Regions from separate parts of the Arthrobacter sp. HLT1-20 genome, predicted to be linked through region 2. Evidence: predicted binding sites of a transcription regulator. Region 2 holds the regulator's gene; the other holds the start of a gene.
The links. Region 2 encodes HrcA, which represses chaperone genes, less so after heat shock. Its sites were predicted from a motif close to TTNGCACTCGNNNNNNNCGAGTGCNAA; they were not measured.
Positions count from the first base shown of each region.

Region 1: groL (chaperonin GroEL) is a predicted target of HrcA. The motif match lies at 3,377-3,403, and genes of this name have one in related genera.

Region 1 covers NZ_JBTNDR010000009.1:72,396-86,900, reverse strand. Annotated here, with positions in the region: gene ACX80Q_RS07275 (HNH endonuclease signature motif containing protein) at 1-432, shown strand, start outside; gene ACX80Q_RS07270 (RNase H family protein) at 429-1,409, opposite strand; gene groL (chaperonin GroEL) at 1,587-3,215, opposite strand; gene ACX80Q_RS07260 (TM2 domain-containing protein) at 3,666-4,217, shown strand; gene ACX80Q_RS07255 (LytR C-terminal domain-containing protein) at 4,339-4,947, opposite strand; gene ACX80Q_RS07250 (DUF3263 domain-containing protein) at 4,990-5,265, opposite strand; gene ACX80Q_RS07245 (uracil-DNA glycosylase) at 5,486-6,244, shown strand; gene ACX80Q_RS07240 (siderophore-interacting protein) at 6,321-7,175, shown strand; gene ACX80Q_RS07235 (threonine/serine exporter family protein) at 7,463-8,890, opposite strand; gene ACX80Q_RS07230 (lipid II:glycine glycyltransferase FemX) at 9,119-10,192, opposite strand; gene ACX80Q_RS07225 (ABC transporter permease) at 10,354-11,802, shown strand; gene ACX80Q_RS07220 (ABC transporter ATP-binding protein) at 11,806-12,510, shown strand; gene ACX80Q_RS07215 (MDR family MFS transporter) at 12,565-14,235, opposite strand; gene ACX80Q_RS07210 (TetR/AcrR family transcriptional regulator) at 14,232-14,505, opposite strand, start outside.
Region 2 covers NZ_JBTNDR010000060.1:321-6,903, reverse strand. Annotated here, with positions in the region: gene ACX80Q_RS18315 (PhoH family protein) at 1-943, opposite strand, end outside; gene ACX80Q_RS18310 (GerMN domain-containing protein) at 1,288-2,286, shown strand; gene ACX80Q_RS18305 (16S rRNA (uracil(1498)-N(3))-methyltransferase) at 2,312-3,091, opposite strand; gene dnaJ (molecular chaperone DnaJ) at 3,097-4,233, opposite strand; gene hrcA (heat-inducible transcriptional repressor HrcA) at 4,267-5,280, opposite strand; gene ACX80Q_RS18290 (DUF3097 domain-containing protein) at 5,487-6,335, shown strand; gene ACX80Q_RS18285 (DUF4870 domain-containing protein) at 6,391-6,583, shown strand, end outside.

The DNA.
Region 1 (14,505 bases), on a different contig from region 2:
CCGGCGGAACAGGCCAGGGAACTGGCGGCTACCGCCACGTTCTGGCGACGATTCCTCGCGAATCCGGATACCGGCAGAGTGACCAGCATCGGCCGCAAGTCCCGTAAACCGCCCAAGTCCATGGGCAGGGAGGTGCGCCTGAAGGATCCTGTCTGCACCGGAATCGGCTGCGACCGCCCGGCCGCGTCCTGCGAGCTGGACCACACCAGACCCTTCGGCAGATACAGCTACAGTGCGGATGGCACTCTGTTGCCCTTGGGCGAAACCAGCCTTGAGAACCTGCGGCCGCGCTGTCCGTACTGCCACCATGCCAAGGATGACCCCCACACCGGCTGGACAGTTGAAAATGTGGGCCCGGGAGTCACCCGGACCACCACACCCACGGGACGCGTCTATCTGCAGACCCAGGGCGACATTGAGGCCCCGTTCTAGCTTTCCGGTGTGCCCTGGTGGAACCGCAGCCGCCACTGGCCGTCTTCAACCTGCCACAAGGAACTGCGCAGCGCGCTTCCGGCCGGGGAGACACTGCGGTAGCTCAGCAGGGCCGTGGAGGTGTCCACTTGGGAGAGGGAGAGGACCTGCAACTCAACCGCGGCAGGCTCCTCGTCGTTGAACATCTCTAGGACTTCCTGGCGGCTCCATCGGCGGCCTGATGCGCCAATTTCCTCGAAGTCCGGGTGCAGCAGCTCCCCCGACCGGAGCGGATCCGCGCGAACTCTAGGGTCCAGGAGTTCCCGCTCCAGCCCCACCACGGCATCCAGCGCGCCAGCGTGGTGAGCGGCGAAGGCGGGATCCGCTTCATCCTCCAGCATGGAAAACAGGTCCGGCTGCTCCAGTTCATCCAGAAACAAGGTCTTCTGGGCTGGGGCCACCGGAGGCGACTTCTGCGCGGGACGGGATGTTCCGGCGTCGTTCAACTCCTTGGACTCGGTGGGAGCCTTGGCTCCGGGGAAACCCGGACCGGCATTCGGCTCACGCTTGGCCTGGTAGGCGGTGGCGGCGGCCCGGGCGCGGTCATCGGCCGCCTCATTCAAGTCATGGCCAGCATGCCCCTTGACCCATTCAAAGGTGTATTTGCGGCCCACCAGGGCGGCGTCAATCTCCTTGAGTAGATCAAGGTTCAGAACGGGCTTCCCGTCCGACTTCTTCCAGCCCTTGCGCTTCCAGCCCGGCATCCACTTGGTCACAGAGTTAATGACGTATTGGCTGTCACACAGAATGTGCAACGGCTCCTCAGGCATGTGGGCAGTGGAAACGAACAAATCAAGGACAGCCATGAGCTCGCCCATATTGTTGGTGCCGTGGGGCCAGCCACCGGCGCGCCAGCAATTCTCGTCCACGTACCAAGCCCAGCCAGCAGGTCCAGGATTACCTAAAGCCGAACCATCGGCAGCAGCAGTAATAGTCATGCATCCATACTTTCAGACTCCACTGACATCCAATTGCAAGAGTGGCGGTTTTCGCAGCCCAAGCAGGGAAAAGAAAAAACACCCCTGCCCGTAGCGGGGATGGATTTCGCATGCTTTTCGCGAAATCCATCCCCGCGGGGCAGGGGTGTTTTTGACTAGCCGTTCAGGGGGTGGGGGTTAGAAACCGCCCATGCCGCCCATGTCGTCTCCGCCGCCGCCAGCCGGTGCAGCCTTTTCGGGCTTGTCGGCTACAACAGCTTCGGTGGTGAGGAACAAGCCAGCAATGGAAGCCGCGTTCTGCAGTGCGGAACGGGTTACCTTTACCGGGTCGTTGACGCCGGCAGCCAGCAGGTCTTCGTAAACGCCGGTTGCAGCGTTCAGGCCGTGGCCAACGGGCAGGCCGCGAACCTTGTCAACAACTACGCCGGGCTCCATGCCAGCGTTGAAGGCAATCTGCTTCAACGGTGCATCGATGGCAACCTTGACGATGTTGGCGCCAGTGGCCTCGTCGCCGGTCAGCTTCAAACCTGCGAAAGCCTTCACGCCAGCCTGGATCAGGGCAACGCCACCGCCGGGGACGATGCCTTCTTCAACAGCAGCCTTGGCGTTGCGCACTGCGTCTTCGATGCGGTGCTTGCGCTCCTTGAGCTCAACCTCGGTTGCGGCACCGGCCTTGATGACTGCAACGCCGCCGGCCAGCTTGGCCAGACGTTCCTGCAGCTTCTCGCGGTCGTAGTCCGAATCGGAGTTTTCGATCTCGGCACGGATCTGTGCAACACGGCCAGCAATGGCTTCGGCGTCGCCGGCACCATCAACAATGGTGGTCTCGTCCTTGGTGACAACAACCTTGCGAGCCTTGCCCAGCAGGTCAAGGGTGGTGTTTTCCAGCTTCAAGCCAACTTCTTCAGCGATGACCTGGCCACCGGTGAGGATGGCGATGTCGGCCAGCTGAGCCTTGCGGCGGTCGCCGAAGCCCGGAGCCTTGACGGCAACGGACTTGAACAGGCCGCGGATCTTGTTCACGATCAACGTGGCAAGAGCTTCGCCTTCAATGTCTTCGGCGATGATCAGCAACGGCTTGTTGGAAGCCATAACCTTTTCCAGAACTGCAACAAGATCCTTGACGCTGGAGATCTTGGAGTTAACGATCAGGATGTACGGGTCTTCAAGGACCGTTTCCTGGCGCTCGGTGTCGGTCACGAAGTAAGCGGAGATGTAACCCTTGTCGAAGCGCATGCCTTCGGTGAGTTCCAGTTCCAGGCCGAAGGTGTTGGACTCCTCGACGGTGATAACACCTTCCTTGCCAACCTTATCCAGGGCCTCAGCAATGAGGGCGCCAATTTCGGGATCGCCGGCGGAGATGGAAGCGGTGGCTGCGATCTCTTCCTTGGTCTCGATTTCCTTGGCGGAAGCCAGCAGCTGCTCGATGACGGCTGCAACAGCCTTCTCGATGCCGCGCTTCAAGGAGAGCGGGTCGGCGCCGGCAGCTACGTTGCGCAGGCCTTCCTTGACCAGAGCCTGAGCCAACACGGTTGCCGTGGTGGTGCCGTCGCCGGCAATGTCATCAGTCTTCTTGGCGACTTCCTTGACCAGCTCAGCGCCGATCTTCTCGTAAGGATCGTCAAGTTCGATTTCCTTGGCGATGGAGACACCATCGTTAGTGATTGTGGGGGCGCCCCACTTCTTCTCGAGAACAACGTTGCGCCCGCGCGGGCCCAAGGTTACCTTGACGGCGTCGGCGAGGATGTTCAATCCACGCTCAAGACCGCGGCGTGCCTCTTCATCAAATGCAATGAGCTTGGCCATGGAGGCTTCAGTCCTTTCGGGACAGTCATTTTGGATACAGAAATCCCCATCACGGTGCCCGCGACGGACGGATGCGCGGCCGTTGATCTATATACAGCGGCCGCGAACCCTCACCCAATGAGGAAAGTTCAATACTCCGACGGCGGCTGGCCGGCTAATAATTAGCAGTCGCCACCTCAGAGTGCTAACTCAATAATTAGCACTCGGCACAGCAGAGTGCAAGCGGAGCGGGCTGTGTGAGCTTCAGGCGAACGGGAACATGGGCGCGGTTTTGGGCACTGCCGCCGTGCAATACAGGACACATTCGCCGCCACGGGCGGGTGGCTCTTTCAGCCGGGGCGGCAAGAGACTAGCGTGGAGCTTGTAAGTATTCCGATTCGCGCATTTACATGGGTCACCCACTGCCGCCCGGCAGGGCCTTGCGCCGCAGCACTAGCACCAGGAGACATCATGAGTGAGAATTCACAGCCCGAACAGCCGGCAACCCCGGCCGCCGTTCCCGCAGGCTACGACAAGCCCGCAACCCCGCAGACTCCCGAGTACCAGGCACCGACCGTCCCGACCCCCGCCTACCAGGCGCCCGCAGCTCCCGCCGAAACACCGGTGGCCCCGGCCTACCCGCAGGCTTCGCAGGCCCCGATGTACCCGCAGCCTGGCGCTCAGGCGGGCTACGACCAGCAGAACGTTCAGGCCGGCTACCCGCAGCCCGGCGTGCAGCAGAACTATGGCCAGCCAGGTTACGGCCAGCAGCCCGCTTACGGCATGCAGTACGGTGCAGAGCAGAAGTCCAAGATTGTGGCCGGCATCCTGGGTATTTTGCTGGGCTCCCTGGGTATCCATCGTTTCTACCTTGGCGACACAAAAATGGGTGTCATTCAAATTGTCGTGACTTTTGTGACATTCGGACTTGGTGGAATCTGGGGCTTCATTGAAGGCATCATGATCCTCGTTGGCGCAGACCCGTTCAAGACCGACGCCAAGGGCATTCCTCTGAAGGACTAGTTCTTCAGGGTCCTGACGTGCTGATTTGAACAAAAAGTGATGGCGGGCAAACCAATCAGGTTTGCCCGCCATCACTCTTTCCGGTAGCCGAGCCCGGAGGGTGCAGATCCCGCCTGGCTGCCTAGGCTCCGGGCCCCAGCACCACGGCCAGGGGAATGCCCAGCTCGGCTGTGTCCACCAAGGTGGGGATGTTCAACGTTTTGGACAAGGACTCGGCATTGGCTTTCTGCACGGTGCCGCTATAGAAAATAACCGACGCCGGCTGCGGTTGCCCCGCCCAGTTGGCCGACTGCGAAACGGTCCAGCCCTGGGCCGTGACCAGTCCTGAATATCTGCTCGCCAGGCCGGGAACACCTGCTGCATTGAATATCGCCACCGGAACGCTCTTGTCCACCGCCGAGGCGGGGGTGGGGGTGGGTGTGGGTGTGGGTGTGGGTGACGGCGTGGCCACTGGCGCCGTGGTGGGCGCCTGGGTGGTGGGTACAACGCTGGGAGCAGGGGTTGCCGGCGCGGTGCTGCTGTTGACCACGGCAGGCTGGTTGGGTGTTGTGTTACTGAGCATCTTGGGCATGATGAAAAATGCCAGCACGCCGATGCACAGCGCCACCACTCCAACAATCATCAGGGGCAGCAGGGAGCGTCCCTGGATCTCCATGGAAGCGCGGTGAACGCCGTGGCGCGCCGAGTTCTCCTCGATCGCGTCGAATTCATCCCGCGGGTATTTACTCATAGTGCAGTGGTGTCCTTGTGGGTAATCGTGGTGAAGGGCGCGTCAATTGCCGAGCCGGCGTGCGGAACGGGCCTGTTGGCGCGACAACCGTAGTCTACGCAACCGTTTGACCAGCATCGGGTCATGCGCCAACGCAGCTTCCGTGTCGATCAACGCGTTGAGCACCTGGTAGTAGTGGGTTGCCGAGAGGTCAAACAGCTCCCGAATGGCCTGTTCCTTGGCACCGGCGTACTTCCACCACTGCCGCTCCAGACCCAACATTTGCTCTTCACGCTCGCTGAGCACATGCTCACTGGCGCCTTCCGCGGTACCGGGCACGTCGGCGTCGTCCGCGAGGGGCTGCCCATGCTGGTCTGTCTCGACCACAACGGCCCTCCATTCATTTTCGACGCGTACGCAACACATGATCAATGCCCTGCTCTGTCCATAATAGGTGCGAATGACACCCCTGTCATTTGGAAAACTGTGGACAACAACTCAGCCGGCTGCCCCTGTGGACCACTCTTGCGGACGTCTTCCATGGCCCACAATGGAATCTATGGACAGCACACCGAGCCTCTTCGACATGCCAGCACCGCCTCCGTGGAGCCAGGATCAGCTGCAGGCCCTGGAATCGTTGCGAACGGAGCCACTGAGCCAGATGGCACCGGATTGGGCCGCAGCGCTGGCGCCACTTGACTCCAATCTGCGCGAGTTGGGGACCATGCTCACCAGGGAGTACGACGCCGGAACCCGCTTCCTGCCCCACCCCACTTTGGTGTTGCGTGCGTTGGGCACACCCATGGACCAGGTCAAGGTCCTGATTGTTGGCCAGGACCCGTACCCCACGCCCGGGCACTCGGTGGGGTTGGCGTTTTCGGTGGACAAAAGAACGCGGCCGCTCCCGCGCAGCCTGAACAACATCTATAAGGAACTCAGCGCCGATCTGGGGATCCCGCCGGCCGCCCACGGCGACCTGAGCGCCTGGGCCAGCCAGGGCGTCCTCCTACTCAACCGGGTGCTCACCGTGGCGCCGGGAGCGGCGGGCTCCCACCGGCGTCGTGGGTGGGAGGAAGTGACCGAGTCCATCATCGCCGCGCTGGCTGCACGCAAGCAGCCCCTGGTCAGCGTGCTGTGGGGCAACGACGCCCAGCGCTTGGCACCACTTCTGGAGGGGACGGCCGTGATCGAGTCGGCCCACCCCAGCCCGTTGTCGGCCTCGCGCGGATTCTTTGGCTCCAGGCCCTTTAGCCGCGTCAATGAGCTGCTGGCCGCCCAAGGCGCGGCCCCAATCGACTGGGCACTCCCGGTGAACTAGACTTGTTAGGAGAACCTAACTAGGGGCGTTAGCGCCCCAGCCCCTGCTGGCCTGTGCCCGCATCGAGGAGACAATTGTGACAACAGCAGAGACCCCAACCGCCACAGTCGTGGCGCCCGCCGTTAAACCGCGCACCCAGTTCACCCTCACGGTGCGCCGGCGTGAACAGCTCAGCCCGCACATGGTGCGCATTGTGGCTGGCGGCCCGGCCCTGGCCGAGTTCACGGCCAAGGACGCCACTGACATGTATGTGAAGATTCATTTCCTGGTGCCCGGGGTGGACTACGCCGAACCCGTTGACGTCTTTGCGCTGCGCGAGTCCATGCCGCGGGAGCACTGGCCCATGACCCGCACCTACACCTTGCGGTGGGTCGATGTGGCTGCCCAGGAAGTGGCAATCGACTTTGTCATCCACGGCGATTCCGGGCTGGCCGGACCGTGGGCCAACGCCGCAACTCCCGGAGACAGGATCATTTTCTCCGGCCCCGGCGGCGCCTACAAGCCCAATGCCGACGCCGACTGGTACCTGTTTGCCGGCGACGAATCGGCCTTGCCGGCCATTGCCTCATCCCTGGAGTCCCTGCCGGTAGATGCCCGGGGTCACGCCTACATCGAGGTGGACACGGCTGCCGACATCCAGCCCGTGGCCAAGCCCAGCGGCGTTGAACTCACCTGGGTGTTCCGCGACGGCGCCACCCCCGATCAGTGCACCGCCCTGCTGGACGCCGTCGCCAACGGTCCGTGGCCGGCTGGCACTGTCGACGCTTTTGTCCACGGCGAACGCGAATACATGAAGGCCCTGCGCGATCTGCTGTTCAAGCAGCGGGGCCTGGATCGCTCGCAGGTGTCCCTCTCGGGCTACTGGGCCTACGGCCGCACCGAGGACTACTTCCAAGCCGAAAAGAAGCAGCCCATCGGCAAAATCCTGTAGTTCGCCTGTAGTCCGCCAAATTCGGGCCGGACATCCCTCGCGAGCAGTAAGATTTTGCCGCTCGTTCCTCGCGAGCAAAATCCATCCTCGCTCCGGAATGTCCGGCCCGAATTTGTTGGGGCTGCGGAGCCGACATTTTTTGTAGGCGACGTAAAGGAGACACCAAAGGCCGCCCGCGGCCGACGTGTCGGATAGTCGCCGGAAAAATGGCGGTCCGCAGCACCGCCAAGGTCACCGTTGGCTCGGGGGTCCCAGAGCTGACGGCGACCGCCCAGCGCTTACGGGGGTTACCGCCGGCGGTTTCTCCGGCGGTCCTTTTGGCCGCTGCTGCGGGTGAGTGGACGGGCGGCGTTGTCGCCCAGCACCACGCCCGCAGCAACCGCGAGGATCACCACCAGGGCGTTGAAGATGCCAACGGCGCCCGTCACGGAGTCCTCGGGGGTCAGTGTCATGACGAACATGGCCCGGAAGATGGAGAGCCCCACCAGCAGGAAAATGATGGACGGGACGGCCACCACCAGCTGGGGCGCACCCAGCCGCAGGGCAATGACGCGGGCCAGCATGCCGATGACAACTGCTGCCACAGCCGGGGCAAAGCGTCCACCCAGGCCAAACTCCATGCCGTAGTAGTAGACCACGTAGCCGATCACGGCAACGGCAGTGGTGGGCAGCAGCAGTTTGAGCGATGTCTGCTCGGCAATGCAGATGGCCACAGTGGCCAAGGCCACCAGCGCAAGCACCCAGAAAAGGGGCAGGGTACCGGAGATGGTCTCCGCCACGTTGAGTCTGTCCGCCCCGAACACGGAACTGGTCACGAGCCCCACGGCGATGCCCGCAACTATGGCGCCAAACGTCAGAAATGCTGAGAGGAACCGGCCTGCGGCTGTGACAGGGAAGCCGTTGATGGCATCCTGCACAGCAGAGACAAGCCTGCCCGAGGGCAGCATCAAAAGGATGCCGCCGGCAACCACCACGGATGGGCTGAGCGGTACATGCATCATGAAGCAGAGCACAGCCACCATGGTGACGATGAAGGAGCTGATGGCTGTGACAAAGAAGTCCGGCACCCGCCACTTGCCCAGGACGCGGGCCACCTGCCCCGCCAGCAGGATGGTCAGGAACGCCACGATCATGCCAAACACTGTGCCACCAATGACACCAACCACTGCCGCAGCAAACACTGCCTCGGCCATGGACACCATCCAGCGGGGGAAGGGCTTGGGCTTCTTGATGATGACGTCCAGGCGCCTGTGCGCCTCATCCCGGGTGACTCCCCCGCTGGCAATGTCTGTCACCAACTCGTGGACCTCCACCAGACCCGCGTAGTTGTTGGTCCAGGACCGCACCACCCGCAGCAGCGTTATGGGCACGGCGTCCCGCGGGGCGTAGTTGATGATGACCGACTGGTTGGTGATGTCGACCTCAATGTTGCGTAACCCCATGGCCGCGGTGACGGCGATGATGCTGGTTTCCACTTCGAGGGCACCTGCGCCGTACCTGAACATTGTCTCGGCCAGGCGCAGAGCAAAGTCAATGGTTTTGCGGGCTGATTCCTCGGCCTTGCCCACCTGGATGGTGAAGTTGGCGTAGGGGGTGCCTGCAAGCCTGTCCACAATGTTCATGGGCGCCGTGGGCGGGGCTTCGCCCTGCACCAGCTTGCGCAGCACAGTCCGCGCGGCCTTGTTGGGGCGCGCGGGCGAAACCACGGGAATCATGCTCGCAGTTGGCGCCGGGCCGGTAGTGCCCAGTCCGGCAGGGACGTTCTTGGAGCCCCTGGCGAAGGCTTTCCCCAGAGGAACTTGCCCATGTTGGGTTTTTTCAGGCTGGCCTCGGCCAGCCTCGCCTTGATCCCGGCTGTTGGGATTGGTGGTCATTCTTACTCCCTGTGGCCGTGGGCCTCACTGCGGCAGGATCTTCCGCTGCGGTGAAGCCAAAAAGACGATTTAGTAGAACTGCTTTCCTGTGCGGCGGGTGTAGAGCTGCCTAAACACCCTCTCACCTGCCACAGACCACAATTTATACCGCAACGGGCTGAGTACCAGGTCGTAACAGCCCACAAAATCGGTGACAGTCTTGGAGAAGCTGGTCTTGAACAAGCCCAAACCGTGGTGCGGGTGCGTGGGGTCCTTGAGCCTGTCCGACGGCGGCGTGCCGCAGAAGTCGTACTGCACAGCACCCAGTTCCTTCATGTCGTTGATGGCCACCCACTGGACCAAATGTGAGTCTCCGTACTGGTTGCGCTTTTGCAGCGAACCGCCATCCTTGTACGTGGCCTTGGAACCGTAGTTGATCACAAACGCACCCACCGAAGCCACGCCGTCCTCAAACACAAAGTAGAAACGGCCCTGGCCGCGCTTGGTGAATTCGCTCCAGAACTGCTTGTAGTAGTCAAAGTCTCGGGCCTGGCTGGTGGACTTGGCCGTGATGGTGCCCACCATGAGGTCGTACATGGTGCGCATGGTCTCCTCGGTAGGTTCCATGGGAACCACCTGGACCTCTTCTCGGATGGCCCGGCGCACGGCGTTACGGCCGCGTGAATGCAAGTTGCGCAGCAACTGGTTGGGCTCCGGTGAGATGTCCAGCAGGGCTGTGCTGTCGTTGGGTTGCAGGTCGGGGACCTTAACCAAGCCGGCTCCGGTAAGCACTGCACGGGCCTCGTCCGAGGCAATGACATCGGGCTCGATCTTCGCGGCAAACACATTGAGTTTGGCGCGTTTCACAAAGGCTCGCAAGGCTTCCAGCATGGGCGGAATCTCGGAAACGTCTCCCGCGTCGGGGCCCTTGATGAGGTACCAGAGCTTGCCCAGAATGGGGAATGACTTTTCCAGCACCAGGTTGTAGCTGGTGTACTGCGGGCCCTCGAAGGCAATGAACTGGGGATCCCAGCCATAGTTTTTCTTGACAGCGGCAAACGCTTCAGACTGCAGCAAATTGCCACCGTTGGGGTTGGCTGTGACCAGCGAATCCCACTGTGCAATCTCGGCGGCGGTGGCAAAGCGGGCGGTAAATTCTGGCAAGTGACCCTCAATTACGTTGGCATGTGTTTGCTGCATTTAGTCTAGCCGGGAAGAATCTCACAGCCCATTCACAGCACCTCCATAATGAATGCACCGAACCCGGGCACACGATTGCTTGTGAACGGTCGCCGCGAGGGCGGCCACACAGTTGGGAGCAATTTATGAGTGTGGTGTCCAGAAGCGTGGGCAACGCCTTCCGCAACAAGATCCGGACCGGCTCCGTGGTGATCATATTGGCTGTTGCCATTGGTCTGGCGCTGTCCATGCTGGTTGCCAATCAGGCCGTTGCCGGCAAGGTCGATTCGCTGAAGGCGTCGGTGGGCAACACCCTTACGGTCAATCCGGCGGGATCCCGTGGAGGGTTGGGCGGCGGCGAGCCGTTGACGGCTGCGGCACTCACCCAGGCATCCGCCGTCGAGCACGTGAGCAATGTGACCGGGACGCTGAGCGTGCGGCTGCGCAATGAGGCTGCGGAAATCAGCACCTCCGGCGGGGGCAACGGGCCCGCGGGCGGCCAGGGCGGCGGCTTCGGCACCAGCGGCACCACCAGCCTGGAATCCGCTGTGGCTCCGGGGTCGTTGGGCCAGCGCAACAACAGCAACGGCAGCACGTCGGGGCAGGACACGGCAGCCTCACCTGCGGGTTTCAGCATCCCCATCCAGGCCACGGGCGTTTCCGCTTCCACAACAGCCACCGGGGCGGCCGTCAATGTCACCAGCGGGGCCCAGCTCACCGACTTTGCAGACGCCTCCACGCAGGTGCTGGTGGGCAGCACGCTCGCCACCAAGAACAGCCTGTTGGTGGGCTCCACGTTCACGGTCCAGGACAGGACCATGAAGGTCACTGGCATCTTCGACGCCGGCACCGAGTTTGATAACAACGCCATCTACCTGCCCCTTGCAGCAACGCAGACGCTCACGGACCAGGCGGGACAGTTGAGCAGCCTCACGGTGACTGTGGACAGCATTGACAACATGGCAGCCACCCAAACGGCGCTTATTGCCGCACTGGGTGCAGACACGGTTGATGTCACCTCCGGCTCAACCAATCTGGACTCGGCCATCAGTTCCCTGGGCAGCGTGCAAAACATCTCCCTGATCGCCTTCATCGCCTCACTCGTGACGGCCGGGCTCATTGTCCTGCTGATCATGATCATGGTGGTGCGCGAGAGGCGCCGTGAAATTGGGGTTCTGAAGGCCATCGGCGCCTCCAACCGCATCATCGGGGCTCAGTTCGTGATCGAGGCCATGGTCCTGGTGGTCATGGGCTCGGTGGTGGGCGCCGTGGTGGCTGCGTTCAGCAGCAACCCCATCGTCAACGCCCTGGTGGCCGGCAATACCAGTACCAGCGCCGCCACCGTGGGCACTGCCGGCTCTGCCGGCCCCGGCGGCGGACCCGGCGGCTGCACCGGCGGCGGCGAAGGTTTCACGCGGACCCGTGGCGCCTTTGCGGGGGCGGAGCAGCTCATCGGCACCGTCAGCACATCCCTGGGCTGGCAGACACTGGTGTTTGGGGTGGCTGGCATCTTGCTGATCGCGGCCCTGGGCGCGCTCATTCCGGCCTTGCTGACAGCCAAGGTACGTCCCATTGAAGTTCTGCGAGGAGAGTAAACGATGCTAAAAGTGAGCGATGTGGTCAAGACCTTCAAATCGGGCGACCGCACCATCAAGCCCGTCAACGGGGTCTCCTTCAGCCTGGAGCAGGGCAGTTTTGCCGCCATCCTGGGCAAGAGCGGCAGCGGCAAGAGCACCCTGCTCTCGCTGCTGGGGGCCCTGGACAAGGCAACATCCGGGGACGTTGTGGTGGACGGGGTGAACGTTTCCGCCCTCCCGGACGGTAAGCTCACTGCCTACCGGCGCGACGACATTGGCTTTGTGTTTCAGGCGTACCACCTGATTCCCAACCTGTCCGCCAAGGAAAACGTCATGCTGCCCATGGAGTTTGCCGGCGTTTCCCACGCCGAAAGGAGCCGGCGGGCGGCTGAGCTACTCAATCAGGTGGGGCTGACGGAGGAGATGCATGCCCGCAAGGCGAACAAGCTCTCCGGCGGCATGCAGCAGCGCGTGGCGATTGCCCGGGCCTTGGCCAACAACCCCAAGCTGATCCTGGCCGATGAACCCACGGGCAACCTGGATGATGAAACCGGTGAGGTCATCATCGCCTTGCTGCGGCGGCTTGCCCATGAAAAGAAGACAACCATCCTGGTGGTGACACACGATCAGGCATTGGCTGCCCAAACGGACAGGAAGTTCCGGCTGGCCCGCGGCAAGATCACCGAGGACAACAAAAACCCCGCCCAACCAACTATGACGCAGTAGGTGCTATTTTCGCTGCGATTTTCAGCACCTACTGCGTCATAGTTGGGGCGTTGCTTACTTGCGTGGCGCCGGAGCCTCCGCCGCGGAACCAGCGGAGGCAACGGCGTCGTACTGCACAGCCGACTCAAACTCGGCCATCCCCTCGGGGCTGACGTCCAGGACAATCTCGCGGTCGGCCTTGGTCTCCAAGGGCACTTCCTTCACAAAGCACAGCACAATTGCTGCGAGCACAGCCAGCGGCACCATCCACAGGAAGACCGGAATCAGGGCCTCGTTGTAGGACTCAATGACCAGCGCCTTGATCTGCGGCGGCAGGCTGTTGACCAGGTGCGGGGTGAAGGAGTTGGCGCCACCACCACCCGTACCACCCGGGAGCTTCTCGGCCACCAGTTCGTGTAGCCGGGTGGCAAAAACTGCACCAACCACGGCCGAGCCCAGCGTGGCACCCACCTGGCGGAAATAGTTTTGCCCGGCGGTAGCCGTTCCCACCAGGGCCAGCGGGAAGGAGTTTTGTGCAACCAGCGTCAGGATCTGCATGCTTGCCCCGAGGCCAATGCCCATGATGCCCAGGTAGATGCAGATGACGTAGATGGGGGTGCCCACGGTGATGGTCGCCATCAACGCCAACGCAACAGCCAGGATGAGTGAGCCAACAATGGGCGCGATCTTGTACCGGCCCGTGGTGGAGACGCGGCGGCCAACCACCACGGAGACCACTAAGAGGCAAGCCATCATGGGGATCATCAGCAGCCCGGCCTCTGTGGCCGAGTAACCCGTGGCCATCTGCAGATAGGTGGGCATGTAGCCGATGGCACCAAACATGGCGATACCTGTCAGCAGACCGGCAACGGTGGTCAGGTTGAAGTTGCGGTTCTTGAACAGGCTCATGGGCATGACGGGCTCGGGAACGCGCAGTTCCACGATGACGAAGAGCACGCCCGTGACAACTGCCGCGATGGCCAGGCCAATGATCTCCGGGGAGTTCCAGTCGTACTGCGAGCCGCCCCAAGTGCCCACCAGGACAATCGCGGTGGTAGCCAAGGCAATGAGCATCATGCCTAGGTAGTCAATCTTGGGCCGGGTTGCGTGCACCTTGCGCGGCACATGCAGCAGGAAAATGGTGGCAAGAATGGCCAGCACGGCCAGCGGCACGTTCATCCAGAACGTCCAGCGCCAGCCGGGACCCTCCGTGAGCCCGCCACCAATGAGTGGGCCGGCCACCGAGGAGAACGCGAAGACGCCGCCCATGATGCCCATGTATTTGCCGCGTTCACGGGCCGGGACGACGTCGGCAATGGTGGCCTGCGAGAGAATCATCAAGCCACCGCCACCCAGTCCCTGGACCACGCGGGCCACAATCAACGTGGTCATATCCGGTGCCAGCGCGCCAATCACCGAGCCCACCATGAAAATGGAGATCGCGAACAGCAGCATGGGCTTGCGGCCCAAAAGGTCACCCAACTTGCCATAGACGGGCATCATGATGGTGGAGGCCAGGATGAAGGCCGTGATGATCCACGCCATATGTTCGACGCCGGAGAGCTCACCTACGATCGTGGGCAGCGCACTGGAGAGCACTGTCTGATTCAGTGAGGCCAGCAACATGGTGACCATCAGGCCCGCAAAGAGCAGCACAATCCTGCGCTGCGCATGGGGATCTCCCTGCTCGGCCGGGGCACCTGCCACAGCTTTCTGGGCGGTGGAACTCATTTTCTTAGTACTCATAGCGTTGCCTTGATGGCCTCTCTGAAAATTTCAATGGCCTCGTAAACGGCCGGGCTGTCCTCGTTGGTTGTGGCGCTGGGGTCTTTGGAGAACGCGAACCGCAAAACAGTTCCCGCCATCATCAGCAAGGCCAGCGCGGAGTCCCGGCCCGGCGGCAGCTCAGACCAGGTGTCCTCCGGCAACCCTTCCTGGTACCGCTCCAAAAGGGCGGCCTCCACCAGTTCCTCCGAGGCCCGCATATGGGTGAAAATGCGCTTCCCCAACTCCGGG
Region 2 (6,583 bases):
TGTCGTCCACGCCTTCCAAAATATCTTTCACCACGCGCAGCCCTGATTTGGTTCCGCTAGGAAGGTCCACCTGCGTGATGTCTCCGGTGACAACTATGCGGGAACCAAATCCCAGCCGTGTCAGGAACATTTTCATCTGCTGGGGGGTGGTGTTTTGGGCCTCATCCAAGATGATGAAGGCGTCGTTGAGCGTGCGTCCGCGCATGTACGCCAGCGGGGCCACCTCAATGGTGCCGGCGGCCATGAGGCGTTGGATGGTTTCCGGATCCATCATCTCGTGCAGGGCGTCATAGAGCGGGCGCAGATAAGGATCAATTTTGTCGTTCAAGGTACCCGGCAGGAAACCAAGACGCTCCCCCGCCTCCACGGCGGGGCGGGTCAGGATGATGCGGCTGACGTCCTTGCGCTGCAGGGCCTGGACCGCCTTGGCCATGGCCAGATAGGTTTTGCCTGTTCCTGCCGGCCCAATCCCAAAGACAACCGTGTTCCTGTCGATGGCATCAACATAGAGCTTTTGGTTGGCGGTTTTGGGGCGAATGGTCCGGCCCCGGCTGGAGAGGATGTCGTAGCTGAGAATGTCCACCACGGAGGAGTCCGGCCGGGTCTTGAGCATGGTCACCAACTGCTCCCACACGCTGGCGCTCATGGGGCTGTTGCGCGCCACCATGCCCCGGGCTTCCTCCATGAGGTGCATGATCCGGGGCACCACTGCCGCGGGCCCAGTGATGGAGAGAACGTTCCCGCGGGCCAAAAAACTGACTTGGGGGTAGAGTGCCTCAACAACGCGCAGTCCTTCATCCTCGGCACCCAGCGCCGCCACCATCTGCTCGGTGGAGTGAAAGTGCACCACTTCGGTGCGCGTGCCGTCAACGGAATGCGGAAAGTGCCGCCCCGGACCCTCATCAGGATACGAATCGTGGCGGTGCGCTGTTGTCTCTGCCATAATTTCGGCCTTCCTAGCCTGAAATCTCTCCTTGGGTTTGCCGGTGGTTGCCACCGAATTTCTTGCCGCTGATACCTGTTACCGATTCTAATGCACGGCCCCAACAACGCAGCCCATAACCCACGTGAAGCTTGATCACACTTTGGTGCCACATGCCGGGCAAAGTATTTCGATACGGTTTCAGTTCTTTCCCTAGGGGCGTAAACCGGGCATCGGGGTTCTGTATTGTGCCAAGCTTGAACAGGTCTAAGGAACTGTGGGGAACCTTGACTAACGCTTTTTCAAGGGTGGTTGCGAATATGTACCGCCCTCCACAGACCAATAGACCAGCGAGACAATTCCCCATGGCCGCACCGTCCCCAGCCCCGTCAGGACGCCATGGCGCGCCCGGCTCCAGGGCCCGTCAGAATCAGCGCCCCCGCGTCCGATTCCGCGCGGTGGACGGCCTTGCAGTCATTGGCCTTTCCTTGACGCTGGCGCTCATGGGTTGCACCGAGAAGGTCAGCGATCAGCACAATGTCACGATGCCCACCAGTACTGGCTCAACCGCGTCAACGCTGGTGACCAGCGCACCCCTGGAGACGGCCACGGCCGCGCAGACCCTTCCCGTTTACTGGCTGGGGCGCAGCAACGACGACGTGTTTTTGTACCGGGAGTTCTTCCCCACGGCCGCCACCGACGACCCCATTGTTAGCGCGCTGCACACCATGATGAGCGCCAAACCCAGCGATCCGGACTATTTTTCGCTGTGGAATAAGCCAAGCCGGCTGGGGGCGTCCATCTCCGCCAAGAACGTGATCACCATTGACGTCTCAGCCGATGCCTTCGGGCAAAATATGGACCAGGGAATCGCCGACCGATCCGTGTCCCAGCTGGTGTACACGGCCACGGCGGCCGCTGCCATGGCAGGACTCATTGATGCCTCCAGTGCTGTGCAGGTTTCCGTCCTTGTTGACGGTCACACCGGTTTCAACGCTTTTGGCCATGTTGCCTTGGACAAGCCGCTGACCCGCAATCCGGCGTTTGTTGCCCCCGTCTGGCTCATTGACCCCGCCAACGGTGCCACCTACCGAACCCTTCCGCTGAAGGTCAAGGGCCAGGGCGTCTCCCCCACGGGGACCCTTGCCTGGGCGTTGTCCCATGTGAAGAACGGCGAGGTTTCCGACGTCTACATGACAGGGACAGTGTCCATCCCCCAGGGCCCCAGCGAACTGGGCGAATTCAACTTCAACCTGGTTCCCCCGCCCGGCAGCTACCAGCTGTCTGTCTACCTTGCGGACCCGCTGGTCCCGGGGCGCCAGATTGGTCTGGACACCAAGATCGTCACCATCAGCCAACCCTAAGGAGGCTGCTCGGGAGGGGTCGGGTTTAGGCCCAGCGGCCCAATTCCTGACTCAGGAGCACCACCGCGGCCGGTCCGGCCGTGGAGGATCGCAACACGTGGTGGCCCAGCAGGGCGGTCTGCGCCCCCGCTGCCAAGAATGCCTGCACCTCGGCGTCGCTCATGCCACCTTCCGGACCCACGATCATCAGCACGGTCAAGGCCGCCTGCGAATCCTTGAAGTCCTGTGTCGACTTCCAGGCACGCGCCACGGCAGCCAGCGAATCGGTGGCGTCCTCATGCAGGATCAAGGCCAGATCCGCTGCCTGGATCTGTTCGCAGATACCGGCCGTTCCCACCAGTGCACCAACCTGCGGAATACTGGAACGCCTGGCCTGTTTGGCCGCCGCGGCAACCACCTGGCGCCATTTTTCCGGACCCTTAACGGCCTTGTCCATTTTCCACCGCACAATGGAGCGTTCGGCCTGCCACGGAACCACGGCATCGATGCCCAGCTCGGTGGCGGTTTCGATGGCCAGCTCATCCCTGTCCCCCTTGGCTAGCGCCTGGACGAGGGTGAACGCAATGTTGTGGGCGGGTTCGGCCACAACGGCCTCAACCTCAACACTCAGCACACCCTTCTCGGCGCCGGTGACGGAGCAGACCAGACGCAACCCGGCGCCGTCGCACACGTCAACCGGCTCGCCGGCAGTAAGCCGCTTGACGGTGACGGCATGCTTGCCCTCGGCACCGCCTAGGGAAAATGCGGCACCGGGGCCGAGGCCAGCAAGCTCGGCGGGCGTGGCGTAGAAGACTGGGTTGCTCATGGGCTTTAGAGGTTGCCGAGCTTGTCGCGAAGCTTGGCGAACATGCCGCCGCTGGAGACCAGCTTGCCCTCCGTGAAGGTTTCACCGCGCAGGGCGGCCAGCTGCTTCAGGAGCTCTTCCTGGGCGGCGTCGACCTTGGTGGGGGTTTCCACGTGGATGTGCACCTTCAGATCGCCACGGCCAAAGCCCCGCAGGTGCGTCACACCCAAGCTGCGCAGGTTGATGATCTCCCCAGCCTGGACGCCCGGCTTGATGCTGATGGGCTGTTCGCCGTCGAAGGTTTCAAAGGTCAGCTCGGTGCCCAGCGCGGCAGCCGTCATGGGCACGCTGAGGGTGGCGTGCAGGTCATCGCCTTCACGCAGGAAGTTGGGGTCGTTGTTGACCTTCATCTCCACATACAGATCGCCCGCCGGGCCGCCAGCCGGACCCGCCTCGCCCTGGTGGGCTAGCTGAATGCGGGTGCCGGTGCTGACGCCGGCCGGGACCTTGATGGTGAAGCTGCGGCGATCACGCACACGGCCTTCACCCATGCACTCGTTGCACGGGTCAATGATCATGGTGCCAAAGCCCTGGCAGGAGTTGCAGGTGGCCAGCGTCATGACATTGCCCAGGATGGAGCGCACGGGGCGTTGGATCTGGCCGCTGCCGTGGCAAACATCGCACGTGGTGGGTGAGGTGCCCGGACGGCAGCAGCTGCCTTCACAGGTGCCGCAGGTGATGGCGGTGTCGATCTCAAGCTTCTTGTTGACGCCGAATACTGCCTCTTTCAGGTCAATGCGGACTGTGATGAGGGCGTCCTGTCCCCGCCGCATGCGCGACGCCGGTCCACGCCCGCCACCGCCTCCGCTGCCGCCGAAGAACGTCTCGAAGATGTCCTGGAAGGCGAAGCCCTGGCCGTCAAAGTTGCCGCCGCCACCGCCGTTGTCGTTGCCATTTTCGTTGCCCGTGGTGTCGTAGACGCGGCGCTTTTGCGGGTCTGCAAGGACCTCGTAGGCGTGGGTCACTGCCTTGAAGCGGTCCTGGGCATCCGGGGCGTCGTTGACGTCCGGGTGGAGCTTACGCGCCAGTTTGCGGTACGCCTTCTTGATTTCTTCGGGGGTCGCGTCGCGGGCGACGCCCAGTGAATCGTAGTGATTGCTCAAAGTGTTGCTCTCTTTAGTGGAATCGGTGGCCGCTTAGCCGGCCAAAATTCTAGACAGGTACTGCGCCACGGCACGCACGCTGGACATGGTGTTGGGGTAATCCATCCGGGTTGGGCCCACAACACCAAGCTTGGCAGTTTCGCCCGGCCCGTAACTGGTGGCCACAACTGACGCCTCTGCCAGCGAATCGTGCGGGTTCTCACGGCCAATAACTACTGCCATGCCCAAGGAATCTTGTGCCATCGCCTCCAAAAGGCGCAACAACACAACCTGTTCCTCCAAGGCATCAAGGACAGGGCCAATGCTGAGCGGGAAGTCATTGTTGGACCGGGCCAAATTGGCTGTCCCCGCCATAACAATTTTGTCTTCCCGGGCATTCCCGGCCAGCAGCACCAAGCCTTGGGCCAGGCGCGCGGCCGGCCCCTGCTCGGACGGCTGGACTGTTGGCGGGATCCTGACAACGGCCTCGGGCAGACTTGCCACCGTCATCCCCTGCAGGCTGGCCAAAAACACTTGCCGCAGCCCAGCCAGCATGGCGTCGTCAACGTTAGCTCCGACGTCGATCACGTTCTGCTCAACCTTGCCGGACGCCAAAATCAGCACCACCAGCACCTGGCGTGCAGCCAGCGACACAAATTCAATGTGCCGCACCGTGGCACCGGCCGAGCGCGGATACTGCACCACAGCCACCTGGTTGGTCAGCTGGGCCAGGGTCCGCACCGTCCGTTCCAGGACATCGTCAAGGTCCGTGGAGCCCTCCAACAGCACGGCAATGGCGCGGCGTTCGGCGGCTGAAAGTGGTTTGACGGCGGACAGCTGGTCAACAAAAAGCCTGTAGCCCTTGTCGGTGGGAATACGCCCCGAGCTGGTATGAGGGGCGGCGATTAGGCCTTCCTCTTCCAGCGCTGCCATGTCGTTGCGGATGGTGGCGCTGGAAACACCCAAATGGTGCCGTTCAACCAGGGCCTTGGAACCGACGGGCTCGCGTGTGTGTACGTAGTCTTCAACAATGGCCCGCAGGACCTCCAACTTCCGTGGTTCACTCATGCCCGTCACCTCCTTTTCATTGGCCTAAAAACGCTGGCACTCTACCCAGTCAAGTGCTAAGTCTAATACTTTTTCGCCAGCCCCTCCCGTGCCCCTGCGACCATGGCGAACCCCCATTTGTGCCTCGCGGAGCGGATAGCATGGGTTTTCACAGCTGCAGCGTTCGCCATGAGCGTTGCCCCAAGAATGAAGAGTCAGGTTTTAGCGTGGAATTCAACCAGTGGGGCCCCCAAGATTTGAGCGCACCTCCCGCCCGAACGCTGCCAAAGGTGGAGGCCGTCTCCGGGCTTGTGGTGGAGGACGTGGACACCGGCTGGGTGGGTGCCGTGGTCAGGCTGGAAAAGTCCGGCGGCATGCATATTGTGGAGCTTGCTGACAGGCGCGAGAAAATCCGTGCCTTCCCACTGGGATTTGGTTTCCTGCTGGACGGCGAAGCCGTTGAGCTCATTGCCCCGCGCGTTGTGGCTGCCAAGGCGATCCAGCGCACGGCCTCCGGCTCGGTGAGAGTTGCCAACACCCGCGCCAAGGTGGCCAAGGCCAGCCGCATCTGGGTGGAGGGCAAGCACGACGCCGAACTTGTTGAGAAAGTCTGGGGAGACGATCTGCGGGTTGAAGGGATTGTGGTGGAGCCCTTGCGCGGCATCGACGACCTGGCCGCAGCCGTGGCTGACTTCTGTCCCGGACCCAACCGCCGTTTGGGCATTTTGGTGGACCACCTGGTGCCGGGATCCAAGGAATCGCGCATTGTGGCCAATCTCATGAAGTCACCTGGCACACACAACAACGTTTTGGTGGTGGGCCACCCCTATGTTGATGTGTGGCAGGCCATCAAACCGGCCACATTGGGCATCCCCGCGTGGCCGGTTATCCCGCGATCCATGGAATGGAAGCTGGGCATCCTTAAGGCGTTTGGCTGGCCACACAGCACTGCCGAGGACATTGGTTTGGGGTGGCAGCGGCTGCTGTCACGGGTGAATTCCTACGCCGATTTGGAGCCTTCATTGCTGGGCCGGGTGGAAGAAGTGATCGACTTCCTCACGGCACCCGTATCCTAGAGAGTGGCCAGCGATATGTTGGCCAGTAGTTTCGCTTGTTGAAAGGCCAGTCACAGTGAGTCATCCGGTAAACCAGCAGAATGGTCCCGTCAAACCGCCGCTCACACCCGTGGAAGACAAGCAATGGGCATTCATGGCTCATTGCGGCGGCATTCTGGGCTGCGTTCCGGCATGGTTGATCCACCGCTACATGGCTCCCCGCGGCCGGTTCACCGCCCAGGAATCCCTGGAGGCGCTGAACTTCACCC